One region of the Mangrovibacter sp. MFB070 genome, then DNA from elsewhere that is predicted to be linked to it. Evidence: predicted binding sites of a transcription regulator. Region 1 holds the regulator's gene; each other region holds the start of a gene.
What was found. The regulator Fur, encoded in region 1, represses iron uptake genes when iron is present. The targets are predictions, from matches to a motif close to ATAATAATGAGAACNACTATCAA.
Positions count from the first base shown of each region.

Region 1 (6,036 bases):
CGCTGTTCAAACTTCATTTCACCCAATACGACAACCACTCTGATATCCCGAGCTATGGCGGCGGGTACGGCAATATTTTCCAGGATGAGCGGGATGTGAAATTTATGGTGATTGCCCCTTTCACTGTTTTCTAAAGCAACCTGAGGCTGTTCAGGTTTCCGTCGGGTAATTTTTGGCACTGCTGGGGATTCGCGAAGCCAGCAGGCGCAACTCAGAGGATGAAAAATGAAACGTTTAAATAAATCTGCCCTGGCTGCTCTGGTATTCGGAATGCTGTCAGGCCAGGCGGGTGCCGACCAGAAAACGGTCGGGCAATTAAGTGAGTTTGGCGTCAAATACCAGGTTCTGGACAACCATGCGGCATTAAATGGTGTGGATTGCGCTGCGCTGGGGGCTGACTGGGCATCCTGCAACAAAGCGGTTATTACACTGACCAACCACAGTCACCGGGCCGTGACATCACATGACTGGGCCATATATTTCCCCAGCATTCGCCAGATCCTGCGTACGGATAACCCGGCATTCACTATCACACATGTTACTGGCGACCTGCATAAGCTTGAACCAACAGAGAAATTTACTGGTTTTGCCGCCGGGCAATCTGTTGATATTCCCATTGTGAATGAATACTGGCAGTTATTTATGACCGATGTCATCCCGCGTTGGTATGTCACCGCTCCCGGCGCACAACCTCAGGTTATCGCCAGTACCGATACCGAGGATTTAACTCAGTTCGTGGCACCAATTGGTGACAACTGGAAACGCACACCGGATGACAACAACATTTTAATGACGGCTGATACCCGTTTTGAAAAAAACAGTGATGTATCACGGCTTGCTGCACAGTCTCTGCGTGGTGCCATTATTCCAACCCCCAAACAGATTAAAGTGCATAAGAAAGATGCTGTTCTGAGTAATGGCGTGGCACTCGACCTGGCTGTTTTGTTGCGGCCATCTGCTGAGGTGATTGAGGCGCGCTTTAAGCAGTTGGGTATCAAAACCGGCAGTGGTTACCCGGTGCGCACATCGATTGCACCGAAAACCTTTACTGGCGACGATGCCCGTAGCGGTGCCTACCGGCTTACTATTAAAGAAGGTGAAGCGGTGGTCACCGGGTTTGATCAAACTGGGGTCTTTTATGGATTACAGTCAATTTTATCGCTGGTGCCGGTAAGTGGTGCGAAAACGATTGCAACTCTGGATGCCAGTGATGCACCGCGCTTTGATTACCGCGGCATGTTCATTGATGTTGGGCGTAATTTCCACTCTAAAGCTGCTATTTTACGCGCGCTTGATCAAATGGCAGCTTATAAGCTGAATAAATTCCACTTTCATCTGAGCGATGATGAGGGCTGGCGTATTGAAATCCCCGGCTTGCCGGAACTGACTGAAGTGGGCGGGAAGCGTTGCCATGATTTAACTGAAAGACAGTGTTTGTTACCACAATTAGGATCAGGCCCGGACAGTAACAATAATGGCAGCGGTTATTTTACTCGGGCGGATTACATTGAAATACTCAAATACGCTAAAGCCCGCCATATTGAGGTGATTCCGGAAATTGATATGCCAGCGCATGCCCGGGCTGCTGTAGTGTCAATGGAAGCACGTTATGACAGGCTGATGAAAGAGGGTAAGCCTGATGCAGCGAATGAATACCGTTTGCTCGACCCGACCGATACATCGCGTACCACGACGGTTCAGTTCTATGACAAGGCCAGTTATCTGAACCCGTGCCTGGATTCATCTCGCCGCTTTGTTGATAAAGTAATGAGTGAAATTCTCCAGATGCATAAAGAAGCCGGTTTGCCGCTGGCAACCTGGCATTTTGGCGCAGATGAAGCGAAAAATATCTACCTGGGGGCCGGGTACACGGATAAAGCCAGCCCGGAGGCAGGAAAAGGGCAGGTGGATATGAGCCAGCAAGATAAACCCTGGGCGAAATCCGAAGTGTGCCAGGCGCTGGTGGCATCTGGCGCAGTTGAAGATATGGCGCATTTGCCAAGCTGGTTTGCGGTAGAAGTGAGTAAACTGGTTGATGCCCATGGCATTGAGAAAATGCAGGCCTGGCAAGATGGCCTGAGAGATGCGTCAGGCGCGTCGGCCTTTGCAACTAAACGCACCGGGATTAACTCCTGGGATACCCTGTACTGGGGTGGTTCAGATGCGGTGAGTGACTGGGCCAATAAAGGCTATGAAGTCACGATTTCCAACCCGGATTATGTTTACTTTGACTTCCCGTATGAAGTAGACCCAATGGAGCCGGGCTATTACTGGGGAACCCGGTTTACCGATGAACGTAAAGTGTTTAGCTTCGCACCAGATAACTTGCCGCAAAATGCAGAAACTTCGGTAGACCGTGATGGCAATGCGTTCAGTGCCGGTTCGGCGAAGTTATGGCCCGGGGCTCATGGTTTGTCGGCGCAAGTCTGGAGTGAAGTTGTTCGCACTGACGAAGAAATGGAATACCGTTTATTCCCGCGTATTATTTCAGTAGCGGAGCGTGCCTGGCACAAGGCTTCCTGGGAACAGGACTGGCAGCCCGGGCGGGAGTATAAAGGCGGAGAAACCCACTATGTCGATACGGCTGCTTTGGCAAAAGACTGGCAGCGGTTTGCCAATGTGTTAGGCCAGCGTGAGTTGGCGAAACTGGATGCCGCCGGTATTGCCTGGCGTGTTCCGGTACCTGGTGCCCGGATTGTTGACGGGAAACTGGCCACTAATGTCAGCCTGCCAGGGCTCAGGGTTGAATACTCCGTTGATGGCGGGGAGCAGTGGCAGGTTTGGCGGGATGACGCCCGGCCGGTTGTCAGTGGTAACGTACAGGTGCGTGCTGTGAGCCCGGATGGCAACCGAACCAGCAGGGTGGTGATTGTTGAGTGACACGGGTTTGCTTGCGGGGCAGGAGTGCCCTGCAAGCGGCGCGGCATAAGGCCAAAACAGATAAAAAAAAGCCAGGTTCTAAACCTGGCTTTTTTTTGGGGTCACATTGCACCGGCTTACGGGTACACCCGATTATTTGGTGCCTTCGTGCGCATTTTCATCATCACGGCAATCGCCTTCAGCACAATGACCATAAAGGTACAGGCTGTGGTTTGTCAGGCGGATACCATGGCTGGAAGCAATTTCACGCTGGCGAGCTTCAATCGAATCATCGCTGAACTCGATAACTTTACCGCAGTCAAGGCAAATCAGGTGGTCATGATGGTGCTGCTGCGTGAGTTCGAAAACGGATTTACCACCTTCGAAGTTATGGCGTGTAACGATTCCGGCGTCATCAAATTGGTTGAGCACGCGATACACGGTAGCAAGACCAATCTCCTCTCCCATGTCAATCAGTCGCTTGTATAAATCTTCCGCGCTGACATGGTGATTGTCCGGCTCCTGCAACACTTCCAGGATTTTTAACCGGGGAAGCGTGACTTTCAGGCCTGCCTTCTTTAATGCGGTGTTGTTGTCAGTCATGCGGAATATGTCCTGTTGCTTGCAAAGTGCCCGTGAATGGGCGTACGACGTAATACGCTAAAGTTAATGCGTCTCATTATAGGTTTGACACTCCCTAAAGAAAACCGCAAGTCTCCAGCAAAATTGAAAAATAATAATCTGACAGCACTGGCAAATTTACCAAAAATACATGCTGTCAACTGGATCATTGTACAGCGCTAACGCGAAAAAGTTAAAAAAATGTAGCAATTATTTTTATCGGTTTTACCTATCAATCCGGCGCAATATAATTGCGCCGGTGAACTATCAGGCATTAATAATGCTATCGAGCTGCATTTCTTCGGAAACTTGCTTAACCCATTTTTCAACACGTTCAGCTGTCAGCTCAGGCTGACGGTCTTCATCGATAGCCAGGCCGACAAAATGGTCGTCATCCGCCAAACCTTTCGACGCTTCAAAATGATACCCGGCAGTTGGCCAGTGACCGACGATAACCGCACCACGTGGTTCGACGATGTCGCGCATTGTGCCGAGTGCGTCACAAAAATATTCGGCGTAATCTTCCTGATCACCACAACCGAACAGGGCTACCAATTTACCCGTAAAATCAATTTCTTCCAGTGTAGGGAAAAAATCATCCCAGTCACACTGTGCTTCACCGTAATACCAGGTTGGGATACCAAGCAGCAGAATATCGAAGGCTTCAATGTCTTCTTTGCTGCTCTTGGCTATGTCGTGCACTTCAGCAACATCTTTACCAAGCTGTTTTTGAATGATTTTTGCAATGTTTTCAGTGTTGCCGGTGTCGCTGCCGAAAAAAATGCCTACGATCGCCATGAGTTTAATAACCTCTTGAAACTTAATGTTATGGTGGCGTGAGTTTGTCCACAGATAAGGCAATGATAGCAGAACAGCTTCCAGTGCGGAAACAGCTATCATTACCGGGTGCACACACTGCTACATGAAAAGGAAAAACTGCCGGGAATGCGTGGATTATATATGACCTGGTTTTGTGTTATCTAACTGAGCCATCAGCATCTCTTCAATAAGTTCGCTACGGCTCATGTTTCGCACCTGCGCCAGCTCATTCAGCGCATCTACCGCATCGGCATTCAGTTTTAATTCCACACGCTTAAGCCCACGAACCTTATCGCGTTTAAGCTGGTTGCGTTTGTTAATACGCAATTGTTCGTGACGTGACAGTGGATTTGTTTTCGGGCGACCCGGACGGCGTTCATCCGCGAACAGATCTAATGTCGTACGGTCCGTTTGTTCTTTTGCCATGATTAGAATAGTGAGGAAAACAGGTGGCTTGAGCAACGTGCTCGGGCGCATTACAGCGCGCCATGATACATCAGGCTACATGACGCGCCAACGCGAAAGCCACATTTGCCAGCCAGTCGGCGGCTTTTTAATCAGTTTTCGTCCGAAGGGCTAAGAAAACGGCGAATCGCGCGAATGACTGCCTCTGGTTTTTCTGCATGAACCCAATGACCTGCACCTGCAACGACCCAGGCTTTGGCACAGGGGAATTGAGCAAGCAGTGTTTCACGATACTGTTCCTGAATATAAGGCGACAGCCCGCCGCTGATAAAGAGTGCCGGATGCGGCCATGGTGTGACGGTTTCCCATCCAACAATATTGCTGTATTGCGCTTTGAGTACCGGGACATTAAAACGCCACTCGCCATTAACAAAGGATTTCAGCAAAAACTGAATAACCCCTTCTTCATCGAGGATGTTGCGCATGATTGCCGCTGCATCCTGCCGGGTAGTTACACCGGCTGCATTAACGGCGTCTATAGCGGCAAAAATAGTATCATGGCGGCGAACGTGATAATCGACGGGGGCAATATCAATAGCGACCAGTTTTTCAACCCGTCCCGGTGCCTGTTGTGTCACCGCCATTGCGGTTTTGCCACCCATTGAATGGCCGATGAATATCGCCCGGTCTATGTGCTGTTCGTCCAGCGTGTCCAGTACATCCTGCGCCATGGCAGGCCAGGTCATAGTGTCACTGCGTGCAGACAGGCCGTGGTTGCGTAAGTCTATTTGCAGTACGTCGTGGTCCTTAACCAGGTCCCTTGCCAGAACGCCTAAATTATCCAGCGTACCGAATAATCCATGGATGAGCACAACCGGTGGATTGTTAGTCATTTGTTGAGCAGATTGCAGGCGAGCGTGTAATTTCATAGAAAACTTCTTTTTTTCGCTGTCTCAGGAATAGGGTATTATGTTGGCTATTCTGCCATCCGGCTGCAAGGGTTACAGTTAATTCTGACTTTTGACACCATCCCGGGTTGATGCTATTCGCCATTGGGTTTTGACTCTATAATCCCAATGATTTGTATTCAGAAAAGATATGTAACTGGATTAAAATGAAAACGATTGAAGTTGATGACGAGCTGTATCGCTACATCGCGAGCCACACACTGCATATTGGTGAAAGCGCGTCAGACATTTTGCGGCGTATGCTGAAACTCTCTTCTGGTCAGCAATCTGTTGCGCTGTCCTCTTCTACAGTTTCAACAAACAGCAGTGTTCCTGTTCCCCGTACTGAAAAAGCGCCAGAAAAACCGAAAGATAAAGTACGGGC
Region 1 covers NZ_JJMI01000025.1:150,458-156,493, reverse strand. The annotation lists gene DT73_RS12910 (OprD family outer membrane porin) at 1-134, shown strand, start outside; gene DT73_RS12905 (beta-N-acetylhexosaminidase) at 226-2,880, shown strand; gene fur (ferric iron uptake transcriptional regulator) at 3,013-3,462, opposite strand; gene fldA (flavodoxin FldA) at 3,748-4,278, opposite strand; gene ybfE (LexA regulated protein) at 4,435-4,725, opposite strand; gene ybfF (esterase) at 4,857-5,633, opposite strand; gene seqA (replication initiation negative regulator SeqA) at 5,819-6,036, shown strand, end outside.

Region 2 (6,036 bases), 370 kb from region 1:
ATCACCAGACTTTAATTATTGTGCTGGTGGACCTGGCCGGTGAAGTTCATTTTCGCCGCCTTATTATGGTGCAAAAGCCCCAACCCGATGCCACATTTGCGCGCATTATGGCGGTTATTGATGAGATAAAAGCGTTACCGGAGCTGGACTGGCAAAAAGTGCTGGGTGCCGGGGTGGTAATGCCCGGGCCATTTGGTGTGGAAGGGATTTCTTCTGCCGGGCCGACAACATTGAATGGCTGGCAGCACGTTGATGTTGCCGCCACGCTCTCTGAACTGACTGGCCTGCCTGTGACGCTGGAGAATGATGCCACGGTTGCGGCAATCGGTGAGCGTTTTCATGGCGTGGCCCGCCAGCTCAGTTCATTTATCTACTTGTATATTGGTACTGGCCTGGGAGCCGGTATTTTTACTGATGGCCATATTTACTCGGGCCATGCGCATAATGCGGGGGAAGTAGGGCACATAGTGGTTCAGCCCGGTGGTAAGGCCTGTTATTGCGGGAACCATGGCTGCCTTGAGCGCTATGTCTCTTTGCAGGCGGCGTATGAATTTTGCGGCCTTGACCCTTACCAGGCGCTGCCCGATGACTTACTGGCCGTAGATGGCGCACTGTTTGACCGCTGGGTAGAGACAGCGCTGCCACCTCTGCGCCAGGCGATTAATATGCTGGAGTGTATTTTTGATGCGCAGACCGTGGTAGTGGGCGGCATGATGCCAGCGCTATTGCTGGAGAAAGTGCTGGCGCGCCTGCCACCGTTTTACCAGTCGGTACGCGGGCGCTACCTGGATGGCATGCGGGTGAAAATGGGGATGTCGGGCATGGACACCGCAGCACTTGGGGCGGCAGCCCTGCCAATTTTTGACGAGTTTAACCCACAATTTCAGGTGCTGATGAAGTAGCTGCAGGCAGGTTCAGGCGCGTGGGGAGTACGCCAGGGAAGAAGCCATGGGCAGGTGTTTCTGCCCCGGCACTGAACGCGTCAGACTTTGAGCATTTTCACTGTTGCATCAATGTCTATTTCATCTTCTGTGAAGATGAGCGTAGTTCCCTGGAAAGTGGTGATCGCCAGTTTTTTCACTGAACGCATCTCTCCTGCTTTTTGTGACGATTTCGGCCTGATGCTGTTCATCAGTATGCCGACAGACAACACTGCGTTTTCTTTATCAATCCGGGTGTCGGCAGGCTCTTCTTCACTGTAAACCAGGTAAGACTTAATCGACGTGAGTTTCACGCGCTCACCGGCGATATACAGGTGTTTGCTTTCTGGTGCCACTTTCACCGCAAAGGCTGATAACCCTTTGTTATTGGTGCCTGGCTCAAAGGTTACCGCCGCATCTTTCTTAATCAGTTCAGGGTTGGAAACCTTGATAACATGAAAATAGCGGTTATCGCCGTTTTCATCTTTGATAAACCCAAAACCTTTGTCCTGGAACCAGGTTGTGATTGTTCCTTTCATGGTCATTACCGCTTACTTACTCGTTATTCACTCAATTTCGCAGCGCGCAGTGTAAAGCACAATGCCCGGGCAGACTACGTCTTTGGTTTAAGTCTGGCTGTTATCTTGCGTAAAGGCGAGGGTCAACAACAAATATTCGCGGGAGTTTTGGGCAGAACATCAAAAAACGGTGTCCAGTTCCCCGGAAGTACGGCAACAATCTGGCAGACCACAGCCCTGAATCTGCAGGGCTGTGGTGATTTAAAAAGCGAATATTCAGAACTGCCAGGTGACACTGACCGACATGTTACGTGGCTCACCATACACATAGTTGTTCATATACGCGTAGTATTTGCGGTCAAACAGGTTGCTGATATTCCCCTGAACAGAAACTTGTTTGGTCACCTGATAACGGGCAAACAGGTTTGCCAGCGGGTAGCTTCCCTGGTACACGCGTTTGGTTGTGCCATTTGGCGCGCTGACATCGTCGAATACTCTGTTTTGCCAGTTGACGCCGCCGCCCAGCGTAAGGGCAGGAAGTTCAGGTAGATTGTAGCTGGCGAACAGTTTGAAGCTGGTTTGGGGTTGATCCGGGTTATAACGGCCATCGGAATCCCTGTCCACATAACGCGTTGCGCCGAACGTCATTTGCAGGTTATCGGTAAGCGCCCCATTCAGTTCAAATTCCGCGCCCTTGCTGCGTGCGCCTTTCGTGGCAACATAAGCCTGTTCACTGCTGTTATTCACATAAGAGCCACTGACTTCCTGGCCGACATTGTTTTGTTCAATGCGGAAAATAGCCATGGTGGCAGTCAGGCGGCCATCAAGCCAGGCGGATTTCAGCCCGGTTTCGTAACTTTTCCCGGTAACCGGGGCCAGGTAGTGGCCACTGCTGTCACGGTAAGTTTGCGGCTGAAAAATCGAGGTATAGCTGGCGTAAGCAGACCAGGTGTCGTTAATGTCATACACCACACCGGCATAAGGCGTGGTGTTGTTCTTTTTCATATCACCACTACTGCCAATAGTGCTGTACTGGGTGTAGCGGGCCCCTACAATCAGCGATAACGGGTCGGCCAGTGAAAAGCGGGCTGCGGTATAAGCGGATTTCTGCCGCACGACATCATTAGCGTTTGCATACCAGTCGCTCCAGTTCGGTTCTGCGATGTTGCCATTCCAGCTATTATTGAAAATACCGATGTCGCTGGTTGCAATGTCATAAGCGTCTTCATCGGTAACCCCATCCCGGCTGTAGGTGGAATTATGCTGGCGGCTATACGTGAGGCCTGCCATTAGCTGGTGTTGCCGCCCGAACAGTTCGAATGGGCCACTGGCATAACCATCCACAGACGTTTGTTCTCGTTTGCCCCGGTCCATACTGCCAAAACCATCGGCACCTTCCCCGGTTTGCTCATTTGGAGTGGAGAGGTAACCCACATACAGCAATTTATCACTGAAGGTATTTTCAGCATGGGTGCCATTCAGGCGGAAGGACCACCCGTTATCAAAGTTATGTGTCAGGTCGGCATAAACTTTACGAACGGTGGTGTGGTAATACGTCCAGTCTGCTGAAGAGTTCAGGCTGCGCCGGTAGTGGGTCAATGAGCTGTTGCTGTAGAAGACGGGGTTGCCACCCCAGGAAGGATCCCGGGTGTCTGCATCCTGGTAATCCCACGCCAGAGACAGCGTGGTGCTGTCATTCAGGTCTGCATCGACAACACCATATAAAAACTTAGTGTTTTTATGGTAGCGATCCAGCCAACTGTCCTGATCCTGATACCCCGCAATAACACGGCCACGAATCGTTCCGGAATCATTTAATGGTGTGCTGATATCAGCCACATAACGTTGTTTATTCCAACTGCCATAGCTGGCGGTGAGGTTACCGGTGAATGTTTTACTGTCGGCATGTTTACGCACCATGTTGACTGACGCCGCCGGGCTGCCAGCACCGGTCATCAGCCCGGTTGCCCCGCGCACCACTTCAATGCGGTCGTAAATAGCGGTATCGGAAGCGGCATCACCAAAATTCCAGGCATCACCCATGCTGGTGGGAATGCCATCGTAAGTGAAATTCGTGATTTGGAAACCCCGGGAGTAGTAATAAGAGCGCTCGCTGTCATCCTGTTGAACTGAGATACCTGTGGTATTGCCCAGAACGTCATTAACTGTTTGCAACTGCTGGTCCTGCATGCGCTGCTGAGTCACCACACTGAGCGACTGCGGAACGTCTCGCGGAGTCAGTAGCAGTTTGGTGCCAGCCCGAGTGGTTTTAACCTGGTAATCTTTGCTTTCCTGGGAAGCTGTGTCTTTCTTCGTTGTAGCATTCACCACCATGGTTTGTTCGTTGCTGGTTGTGTCGGTTGTGGTGCCATCGGCCGCAATAGCCTGAGTTGGGCTGACCAGTGTATGAATTGCCAGTGCGAGAAGAGAAAGCGTGTATCTGGGTTGAAGAACCGGTTTTCCCGGTTCCCTGTGATTAAAAGACATAATATCCCCGTCCAAAAAGCAAATTGCCACTGCGCAGCTTTTTGATTTGCTGCATCAGAGTATGTGAGCACATAGCAGGCTCATTATGAGAAAATAAATGATAATCATTTTCTTTATTATTCGTAGAGGTATTAACGATAAATATGTAATTCTTTGTATCGGAATAACGGGGCGGTTGAATGGTATTGTTGTTGGTTAAATATATGATTTAAAAATAAAAGTTTTATTTTTTCTGCCTGGCTGTAAGGTAAGAATGGTCTGTGGTTATTTGTCACTACACAGTGCCTGTCTGTTTTTCCGGATATTTGCTAATCGCTTTTTAACGCGTATGATTCTCATTCTCTTTTTTCCTGTATTGCCTGGGGCCAAATAGTACCGGGCATTGATTAATGGAGCCTGGAATGAAATCGTTTTGCAGTTTGCCCAAAAGCGGTATTGCCACGCTGGTTGCCGCCACCCTTGCCCTTGCTGCCTGCCAGCATCAGCCTGAAAAAACTGCGGCTCCCACGCCCACAGTGGCTGCTAAGCCAGTAAACCTGCAAGTTGTTACTCAGCGCGAAGTGGGCGATGGCTTATATGAAATGGCCTATTCGCCAGTGGCTGATGCGTTATATGTTGCCAGTGCTCAGAGCTTTAAAAATGTTAATGGCGGCGTTATCTATCGCCTGAACCCGGTTACGCTTGCCACGGAAGGGGAAACACATACCGACCTGAAAAACTTTGGCATGGTGGCTGATAACGCAGGTGCTGTTTTCTATACCTCTAACTCCCTTGATGGCACTATTTCTAAAGTTGATGCCCGCAGCGGTAAGGTGTTGCAGCGGTTAAATTTAGGCGGGAAGAAAGACAAAGACGGTGATTTGCCGGGCGCGCGCGAATTGCTATTGCAGGGGCATAATTTGTACGTAAGCCGGGTGGCGGACCCGGGCTTTATTTCTATTGTGGATACCCGCACTTTCAAACTGGCTGGCACTATTCAACATGCCGGGAAGTGGGTAACCGGTTTGCTTTACTCACCTTCAATGGGTGTTGTGTACGCAGCGAACGGCGATGGTGAGATTCTGGTGATTAACCCGCGAACCCACAAAATAGAGCACCGCTGGACAGCGGGCGATGGCAACAAATATCTCTTCCTGAATATGGCGGAAGACCCGGCTACCGGGCGTTTATTGGTAACCGATAATTCGCAGGGGAAAACCACGCTGGTTTTTGATGAGCATACTGGCCGGGTAATTAAACGTATTCCGGGTGATGCTCTGGGGATTAAATTCAATGCGCAGCGCAATGAAATCTACATTTCCCAACGCGAAACGAAGAAGGTATTGCAACTGGATGCCACAACTTATGCAGTGAAGCACAGTTGGTCATTCGATACCAATCCGAACAGCCTGTTGGTATCACCGGATGGCAACACCTTGTATGTTACGCTCAAACAACCGTTTAACCAGGATAACTCAACACCGGGTAAAGACAGCGTGGTGCGTATTGCACTGAAGTAACAGGTGGTGTGGCTGATAAACTTGCACTGCCACCCTGAATGCACAGTGCTTATCAGATGCGCCGTAAAACCCCGTCCTTTAGGGCGGGGAGGATGTCAAGAACACAGAAATACCTGCGGAGCACCTTCTTTTGGATGTTCACCCACCAGGACCTCTGCGCCATACCAGCGGTTAATTATTGGTGCCTGAATAACAGCCTCTGGTTTCCCCTCTGCGACCAGCTTCCCCTGGTGCATCAACAACACCCTGCTGGCCCACAACGCAGCCAGGTTCAGGTCGTGAAGTACCGTGAAAACATGCAAGTTCGCCCCCGAAGTGAGGGTTTTCAGCAGGCGCATCAGGTGCTGCTGATGGCGTAGATCCAGGGCTGACGTCGGTTCATCAAGGAACAACCAGCCTTGTGGCGCACCATTATTCCACAGTTGTGCCAGGCAACGAGCCAGTTGCACACGCTGTTGTTCACCACCCGATAATGTGCCACACAGCCGGTTGGCAAACGTATCGCAACCGGTAAGCGCCAGCACTTGCTGCACTATGCTGTGTTCATGTCGTGGCCCCCAGGGCGCACGCCCCATCGCCACCACCGCCGCCACCGGCCAGTTTGCCAGCCCT
Region 2 covers NZ_JJMI01000025.1:516,045-522,080, reverse strand. The annotation lists gene DT73_RS14610 (ROK family transcriptional regulator) at 1-902, shown strand, start outside; gene DT73_RS14605 (cold-shock protein) at 983-1,465, opposite strand; gene fhuE (ferric-rhodotorulic acid/ferric-coprogen receptor FhuE) at 1,715-3,925, opposite strand; gene DT73_RS14595 (YncE family protein) at 4,327-5,424, shown strand; gene DT73_RS14590 (heme ABC transporter ATP-binding protein) at 5,520-6,036, opposite strand, start outside.
Region 2: the regulator Fur is predicted to act here: its motif matches at 4,023-4,045, upstream of fhuE (ferric-rhodotorulic acid/ferric-coprogen receptor FhuE).

Region 3 (6,036 bases), on a different contig from region 1:
GCCGGTGCCGTTCTGGCGGCTCTATGGTTACCTGGATGGGCTGGTGCCGCGCAAAACAGCACAGATTCTGGACAGCCGCTGGCAGCGCAGTGCTTCGGTTGTATTCCCTAAAGCCGCACATGCGCCATTTATTTCTCACCCCGATTTGTTCTGCGAGCAATTACTGGCGTTGACCAGCGGGTTGCGCCTGTAACTGGGATCAAGCCCGGCAAACCCGCTGATGCTGTTCACCGGGTTATGCTTTAAACAGGCTGGCTGAGGCTCCACACTTCTCTCAGGCAGGCTTTGCCTTCCGGGCAACTCTTGCACCCCCCGCTCAGGCACTCGCTGGCATCTTCTGTGCGGCGCTGTGCTTTGCCCATCGCTTCCAGGCGGGCCAGCATAGCGTTGACCAGAGGAAGCGGTGTGGCAAGTTGCTGGCTGAGTTGCGTGGCATCCATGGTGCCGCGCAGCGCCAGTAAATCGCGTATCTCAATCAGACTTGCCATCACTTAATTGCCTCTTGCAGTGTATTAGTGGCAGTCACTGGCGCCAGCAGACTGGCAACAGGAAGCGACACTGCGTGGTTTTGCAACCAGGTGTACTTCCACCCGGCTACGCGCACGGCGTAAAGCACCCAACAGCACCACATTGAACAGCACCACGGCCAGAATACAGACCAGGCTGTATTGAGGATGGCTGCGGAAAGAGACGGCCTGGTAATACACCGTAGCCAGCGAGTAAGCAATGTTCAGCCCCCACAGAATGGAAAACGTCATCCATCCGCGGCCCGCTTCACGGGCGACGGCGCCCATCACGGAGATACAAGGGATGTACAGCAAAACAAAGATTAAGTAGCTGTATGCCGCAGCCTCGCTGCCAAACTTGCTGCTCATGACACCCATAGCACCAGTCGCCATTTCGCCATCACCTTTACTGGCTTCAATGGGGTTAGCCAGTACGCTCAGGCTGAATGTGTCTTTCAGGCTGCTCCAGGTATCACCAAGCGCGCCCTGAAGTTCACCCAGTAAGTTGAAAGTAGCCGGATCAAACGCTTCATTGTGAATATCTTCAGCGGTATACAACGTATTGAGTGTACCCACGACCACTTCTTTCGCCATGGCACCAGTAAACAGCCCGACCGTTGCCTGCCAGTTATCCTCGTGAACCCCAATGGGTTGTAAAAGCGGAGTCAGAACGCGGCTGACGGATGCCAGCGCCGAATCGTTAATGTTATCTGCCGCTTTCCCGCTGAGCGTGAAGCTGTTCAGTGCGCCGATAAAAATACTCACCAGCACAATCACTTTACCGGCCCGGATCACGAACCCTTTCAGGCGTTGCCAGGTTTGAATTAACAGACTTTTCAGGTGAGGAACGTGGTAAACCGGCAACTCCATAACAAAGGGGGTTGCTTCACCGCGCATAATCGTGTGCTTCAGCATCAGGCCGGTAAGTATTGCCATTACAATACCCAGCAGATAGAGCGAGAAAACAATCAATGCTCCTTGCTGCCCAAAGAATGCTGCGGAGAAAACGGCGAAAATAGCCAGGCGTGCGCCGCAGGACATAAATGGCGCCATCATGATGGTCGTCAGACGTTCACGGGGAGCGTCAAGGGTACGTGAACCCATCACTGAGGGTACGTTACAACCAAAACCAACAATCAGCGGGACAAATGACTTACCAGGTAACCCCAGAGATTGCATCAGGCGGTCCATCACAAAGGCTGCACGAGCCATATAACCTGAGTCTTCAAGGAAAGAGAGAAACAGGTACATCATGCCGATTTGCGGTACCAGAGGTAATACAGTGTTGATCCCACCGCCAATACCCTGGGCAAGCAGTAACGTCAGCCAGTCCGGGAAATGTAACGTTGCGCCAACCCACTGCAGGCCATGGATAAAGATAGCGACGGAACCCGCATCAAAAATCGGTTGCAGTGCACCTCCAATGTTAATGGCCAGCAGAAACATCAGGTACATGACAAACAGAAAAATCGGTAAACCGAGGAAGCGGTTCAGCACTATTTTATCTACTTGCGCGGTGAGCTTGTTTGGCTCAACCGTAATACTGTTACTGACTGATTCACAAATGGTGGCGATAGTCTGATAACGCGCGTCAGCAATGTATAACGCCGGGTCATCAATTTTTTCACTCAGCCCGGCTTTTACTGCATCCAGTTTGTCTGCCGCATCCCCGGCGTAAGCAAGGCTGTAAATATCCCCTTCCAGCATTTGTATGCCCAACCAACGGCGGTGGCCAGCCGGTAATGTACCAGGCATGGATTCAGCCAGTTGCAGGGCGCTGTCGATAATGGGCTGTGGGTAATGAACGAACTCTTGCTCGCTGTTTTTCTGGTGAATGTCCAGAGCGCGTTTCAGGCTGTCGATACCCCGCCCACGAGTAGAAACCAGTGGCACGACCGGGCAGCCAAGCCGGGCAGAGAGCGCATCAATATCAATGCGCAGGTGCTGTTTCTCTGCAATGTCCAGCATGTTCAGGGCAACAACACAGGGAATGCCGAGTTCAAGAAGCTGCAATGTTAAATACAGATTGCGTTCAAGATTGCTGGCGTCAACGACGTTAATCAGTAAATCCGCATCACCGCTCAGAATATAGTGGCAGGCAATTTGTTCATCGAGGGAGGTTTGTGCAGAAATAGTGGTCAGGGAATAGGTGCCAGGCAGGTCGACAAGTGTGACCTGGTGTTCAGGCGTCGCAAATTGCCCTTCTTTACGTTCAACCGTTACACCTGCCCAATTCCCTACACGCTGGCGGGCGCCTGTTAATTGGTTGAATAATGTTGTTTTCCCAGAATTGGGGTTACCAATTAAACCAACAGTAATTGTTTTCATTTTATGACCCACTTACTTGCATTGCCATGATGAAATAACTGAGTAACTCAGCGTATTTCCTCGACATTTAATAGCGCCAGGTCTTTTTTACGCACGACCAGGTTAACGCGACGGGTTTCAATATGAATAGGGTCGCCCAGTGGTGCCACACGCACCACATTGAATGACGAACCCGGCAGCATACCCAAAGAAAGTAACTTTTGGCGGTATGCCGGGCTGATTTCCCCGGAGAACCCAATGATTTTCCATGAGCTGGATGGTAAGAATTGCATAATGCCCGCCTGCCAGAACTTACAAATGAACGTTTACCAAGAGAACAGCCTGAATAAGATTCAGAGGAGCCTCGCCAGAAAAATAAAGCAGAATAAAACAAGTAATACAATGATAATGAGAATGGTTTTCGTAATCAACTCGCTTTAACGCAAATGAATCTTATTTCACACTTTATTCGTACTAAGATTAACCTGTGTCATAAAGATGGTATTTAGCATGAGAGGCAGGGTATTTCAAATAACTACAAATGGTTAATTTTGTTAAATTAAAGGTGGTATTTTAAATATTTTGGTGGAGTGTTTTTTATTTATATTAAAAAATAATTATTTGCTAAAAATTAGCTCGCTAATAATTAACTTTTTTATGGGCGTGATTTTCCGGAACCTGCGAATTTTACTCAACTATTTCAGTATGGCTGCAGTAGCTTTGTTACAACGTGAACGGGTGCAAATTAAAAGTGGTAAAGCGAATTTTTTTATATTTTTTGCCAGCCTGGATAGACCAGACTGGCAATTTCCACATCACAGCTTAACGCTTTTTACCAAATGCAGCAGCCAGTGCATCGCTCATGGCACTGTTACCTGAAGTGCTTGCTTCACGCTGGCGCGGTTGTTGTTGAGGGCGCTGGCGCGTGTCGTTACCTTGTGCCTTGCGTGGCTGGCTTTCCCCGGGCTGTTCATCAAGACGCATGGATAACGCAATGCGCTTGCGGGCCAGATCCACTTCCATCACTTTTACTTTGACGATATCACCGGTTTTCACCACCTTGTGTGGGTCTTCAACAAATTTATCAGCCAAAGAAGAGATGTGCACCAGGCCATCCTGGTGTACGCCAATATCCACGAATGCGCCGAAGTTAGTGACGTTGGTAACCGCACCTTCCAGGACCATGCCGGGCTGGAGGTCATTGAGTGTTTCTACTCCGTCAGCAAACTGAGCTGTTTTAAACTCAGGGCGTGGGTCACGGCCAGGTTTTTCCAGCTCTTTGATAATGTCTGTAACGGTTGGTACACCGAAACGCTCATCAGTGAAGTCGACCGCTTTCAGGTTACGCAGCGCACTGTCATCACCCATCAAATCCCGCAAGGCTTTGTGGGTTGCGGCAAGAATACGCTCAACTATAGGGTAGGCTTCAGGGTGAACGGTTGATGCATCCAGCGGGTTGTCCCCGTGGTTGATACGCAAAAAACCGGCACACTGTTCAAAAGCTTTTGGCCCCAGACGGCTAACTTTCAGCAGTTGCTGGCGGTTCTGGAACTGGCCATTCTGGTCGCGCCAGTCGACAATATTTTGCGCCATCATGCGGGTCAGGCCTGCTACGCGGGTTAATAACGGTACGGACGCAGTATTAAGATCCACACCGACGGCGTTTACACAGTCTTCAACGACGGCATCGAGTTTTTTCGCCAGTTGGTTTTGGCTGACATCGTGCTGGTACTGGCCCACACCGATGGATTTCGGGTCTATTTTCACCAGTTCTGAAAGTGGGTCCTGCAGGCGGCGGGCAATGGAGACCGCGCCACGCAAAGAAACATCGAGTGATGGAAATTCTTGTGCCGCCAGTTCTGAAGCGGAATAGACCGATGCCCCGGCTTCACTGACAATCACTTTCTGTGCTTTAAGGTGGGGATATTGTTTTAGCACGTCCAGCCAGAAACGTTCTGTTTCGCGTGAGGCTGTACCGTTACCAATCGCGACCAGTTCGACCTGGTGTTTTTCACACAGTGCGGCCAGTACAACTGCTGCTTTGGCTGCCTGCCCGGTATGTGGGTAAATGGTATCGGTAGCAACCAGTTTCCCGGTGGCGTCCACTACGGCAACTTTAACCCCGGTACGCAACCCCGGATCCAGGCCCATAGTGGCTCGCATTCCTGCAGGCGCAGCCATCAGCAAATCATGCAGGTTACGGGCAAAGACATTGATTGCTTCATCTTCTGCGCGTTCCCGCAGGGTGGACATCAGCTCTGTTTCCAGGTGCATCAGTACTTTGATACGCCAGGTCCAGGAAATGACCGCACGCCGCCAGTTATCTGCCGGTGCGTTGTTCAGGCGTAGCCCAAGGTGGTCAATAATCAGTTGTTCGCAGTAACTTTCTTTGGGAGGCTCATCAAACTGAGGGTCCGGGTTAACGGCTAACTGAAGCACGCCTTCGTTACGGCCACGGAACATGGCCAGAGCACGGTGTGAAGGCACGCCAGAGATGGCTTCATGATGAGCAAAATAGTCACGGAATTTCGCGCCTTCTTCTTCCTTACCTGGTACCACGGTGGAGGCCAGATGGGCATTACGCCACAGGTAGTCACGCACTTTTGCCAGCAAGGCCGCATCTTCAGCGAAGCGTTCCATCAGAATATAACGAGCGCCATCCAGCACCGCTTTGGTGTCGGCCAGGCCTTTGTCTGCGTCAATATACTGCTCTGCTTCTTGTTCTGGTGTGCGGGAGGCATCTTGCCAGAGCAAATCTGCAAGAGGTTCTAACCCTGCTTCAATAGCGATTTGCCCACGTGTGCGGCGTTTAGGTTTGTACGGGAGATATAAGTCTTCAAGCTCAGTTTTGCTCAGTGTTGAATTAATGGCGCCAGCCAGTTCATCACTCAGTTTACCCTGCTCGCTAATCGACTTCAGAATGGCCTGACGGCGCTCTTCCAGTTCACGCAGATAACCCAGACGGACTTCCAGTTGACGCAATTGGGTGTCATCCAGCCCACCTGTGACCTCTTTACGATAACGTGCGATAAATGGCACGGTGTTCCCTTCATCAAGCAAACGGATGGCCGCTTCAACCTGCTCATTCCGTGCATTGAGTTCACTGGCAATAATGCCGTTAAGCGAATTGTTCATCATGGCTTTTGTTGTCTGTCTGTCGCGATAAAAAGTGAAGCACAGTTATACGGAGTCCGGAAATAAAATGCCAGTTATGGCGACCTTT
Region 3 covers NZ_JJMI01000028.1:50,375-56,410, reverse strand. The annotation lists gene bioH (pimeloyl-ACP methyl ester esterase BioH) at 1-193, shown strand, start outside; gene feoC ([Fe-S]-dependent transcriptional repressor FeoC) at 243-488, opposite strand; gene feoB (Fe(2+) transporter permease subunit FeoB) at 513-2,834, opposite strand; gene feoA (ferrous iron transporter A) at 2,882-3,106, opposite strand; gene DT73_RS15645 (Tex family protein) at 3,636-5,951, opposite strand.
Region 3: the regulator Fur is predicted to act here: its motif matches at 3,216-3,238, upstream of feoA (ferrous iron transporter A).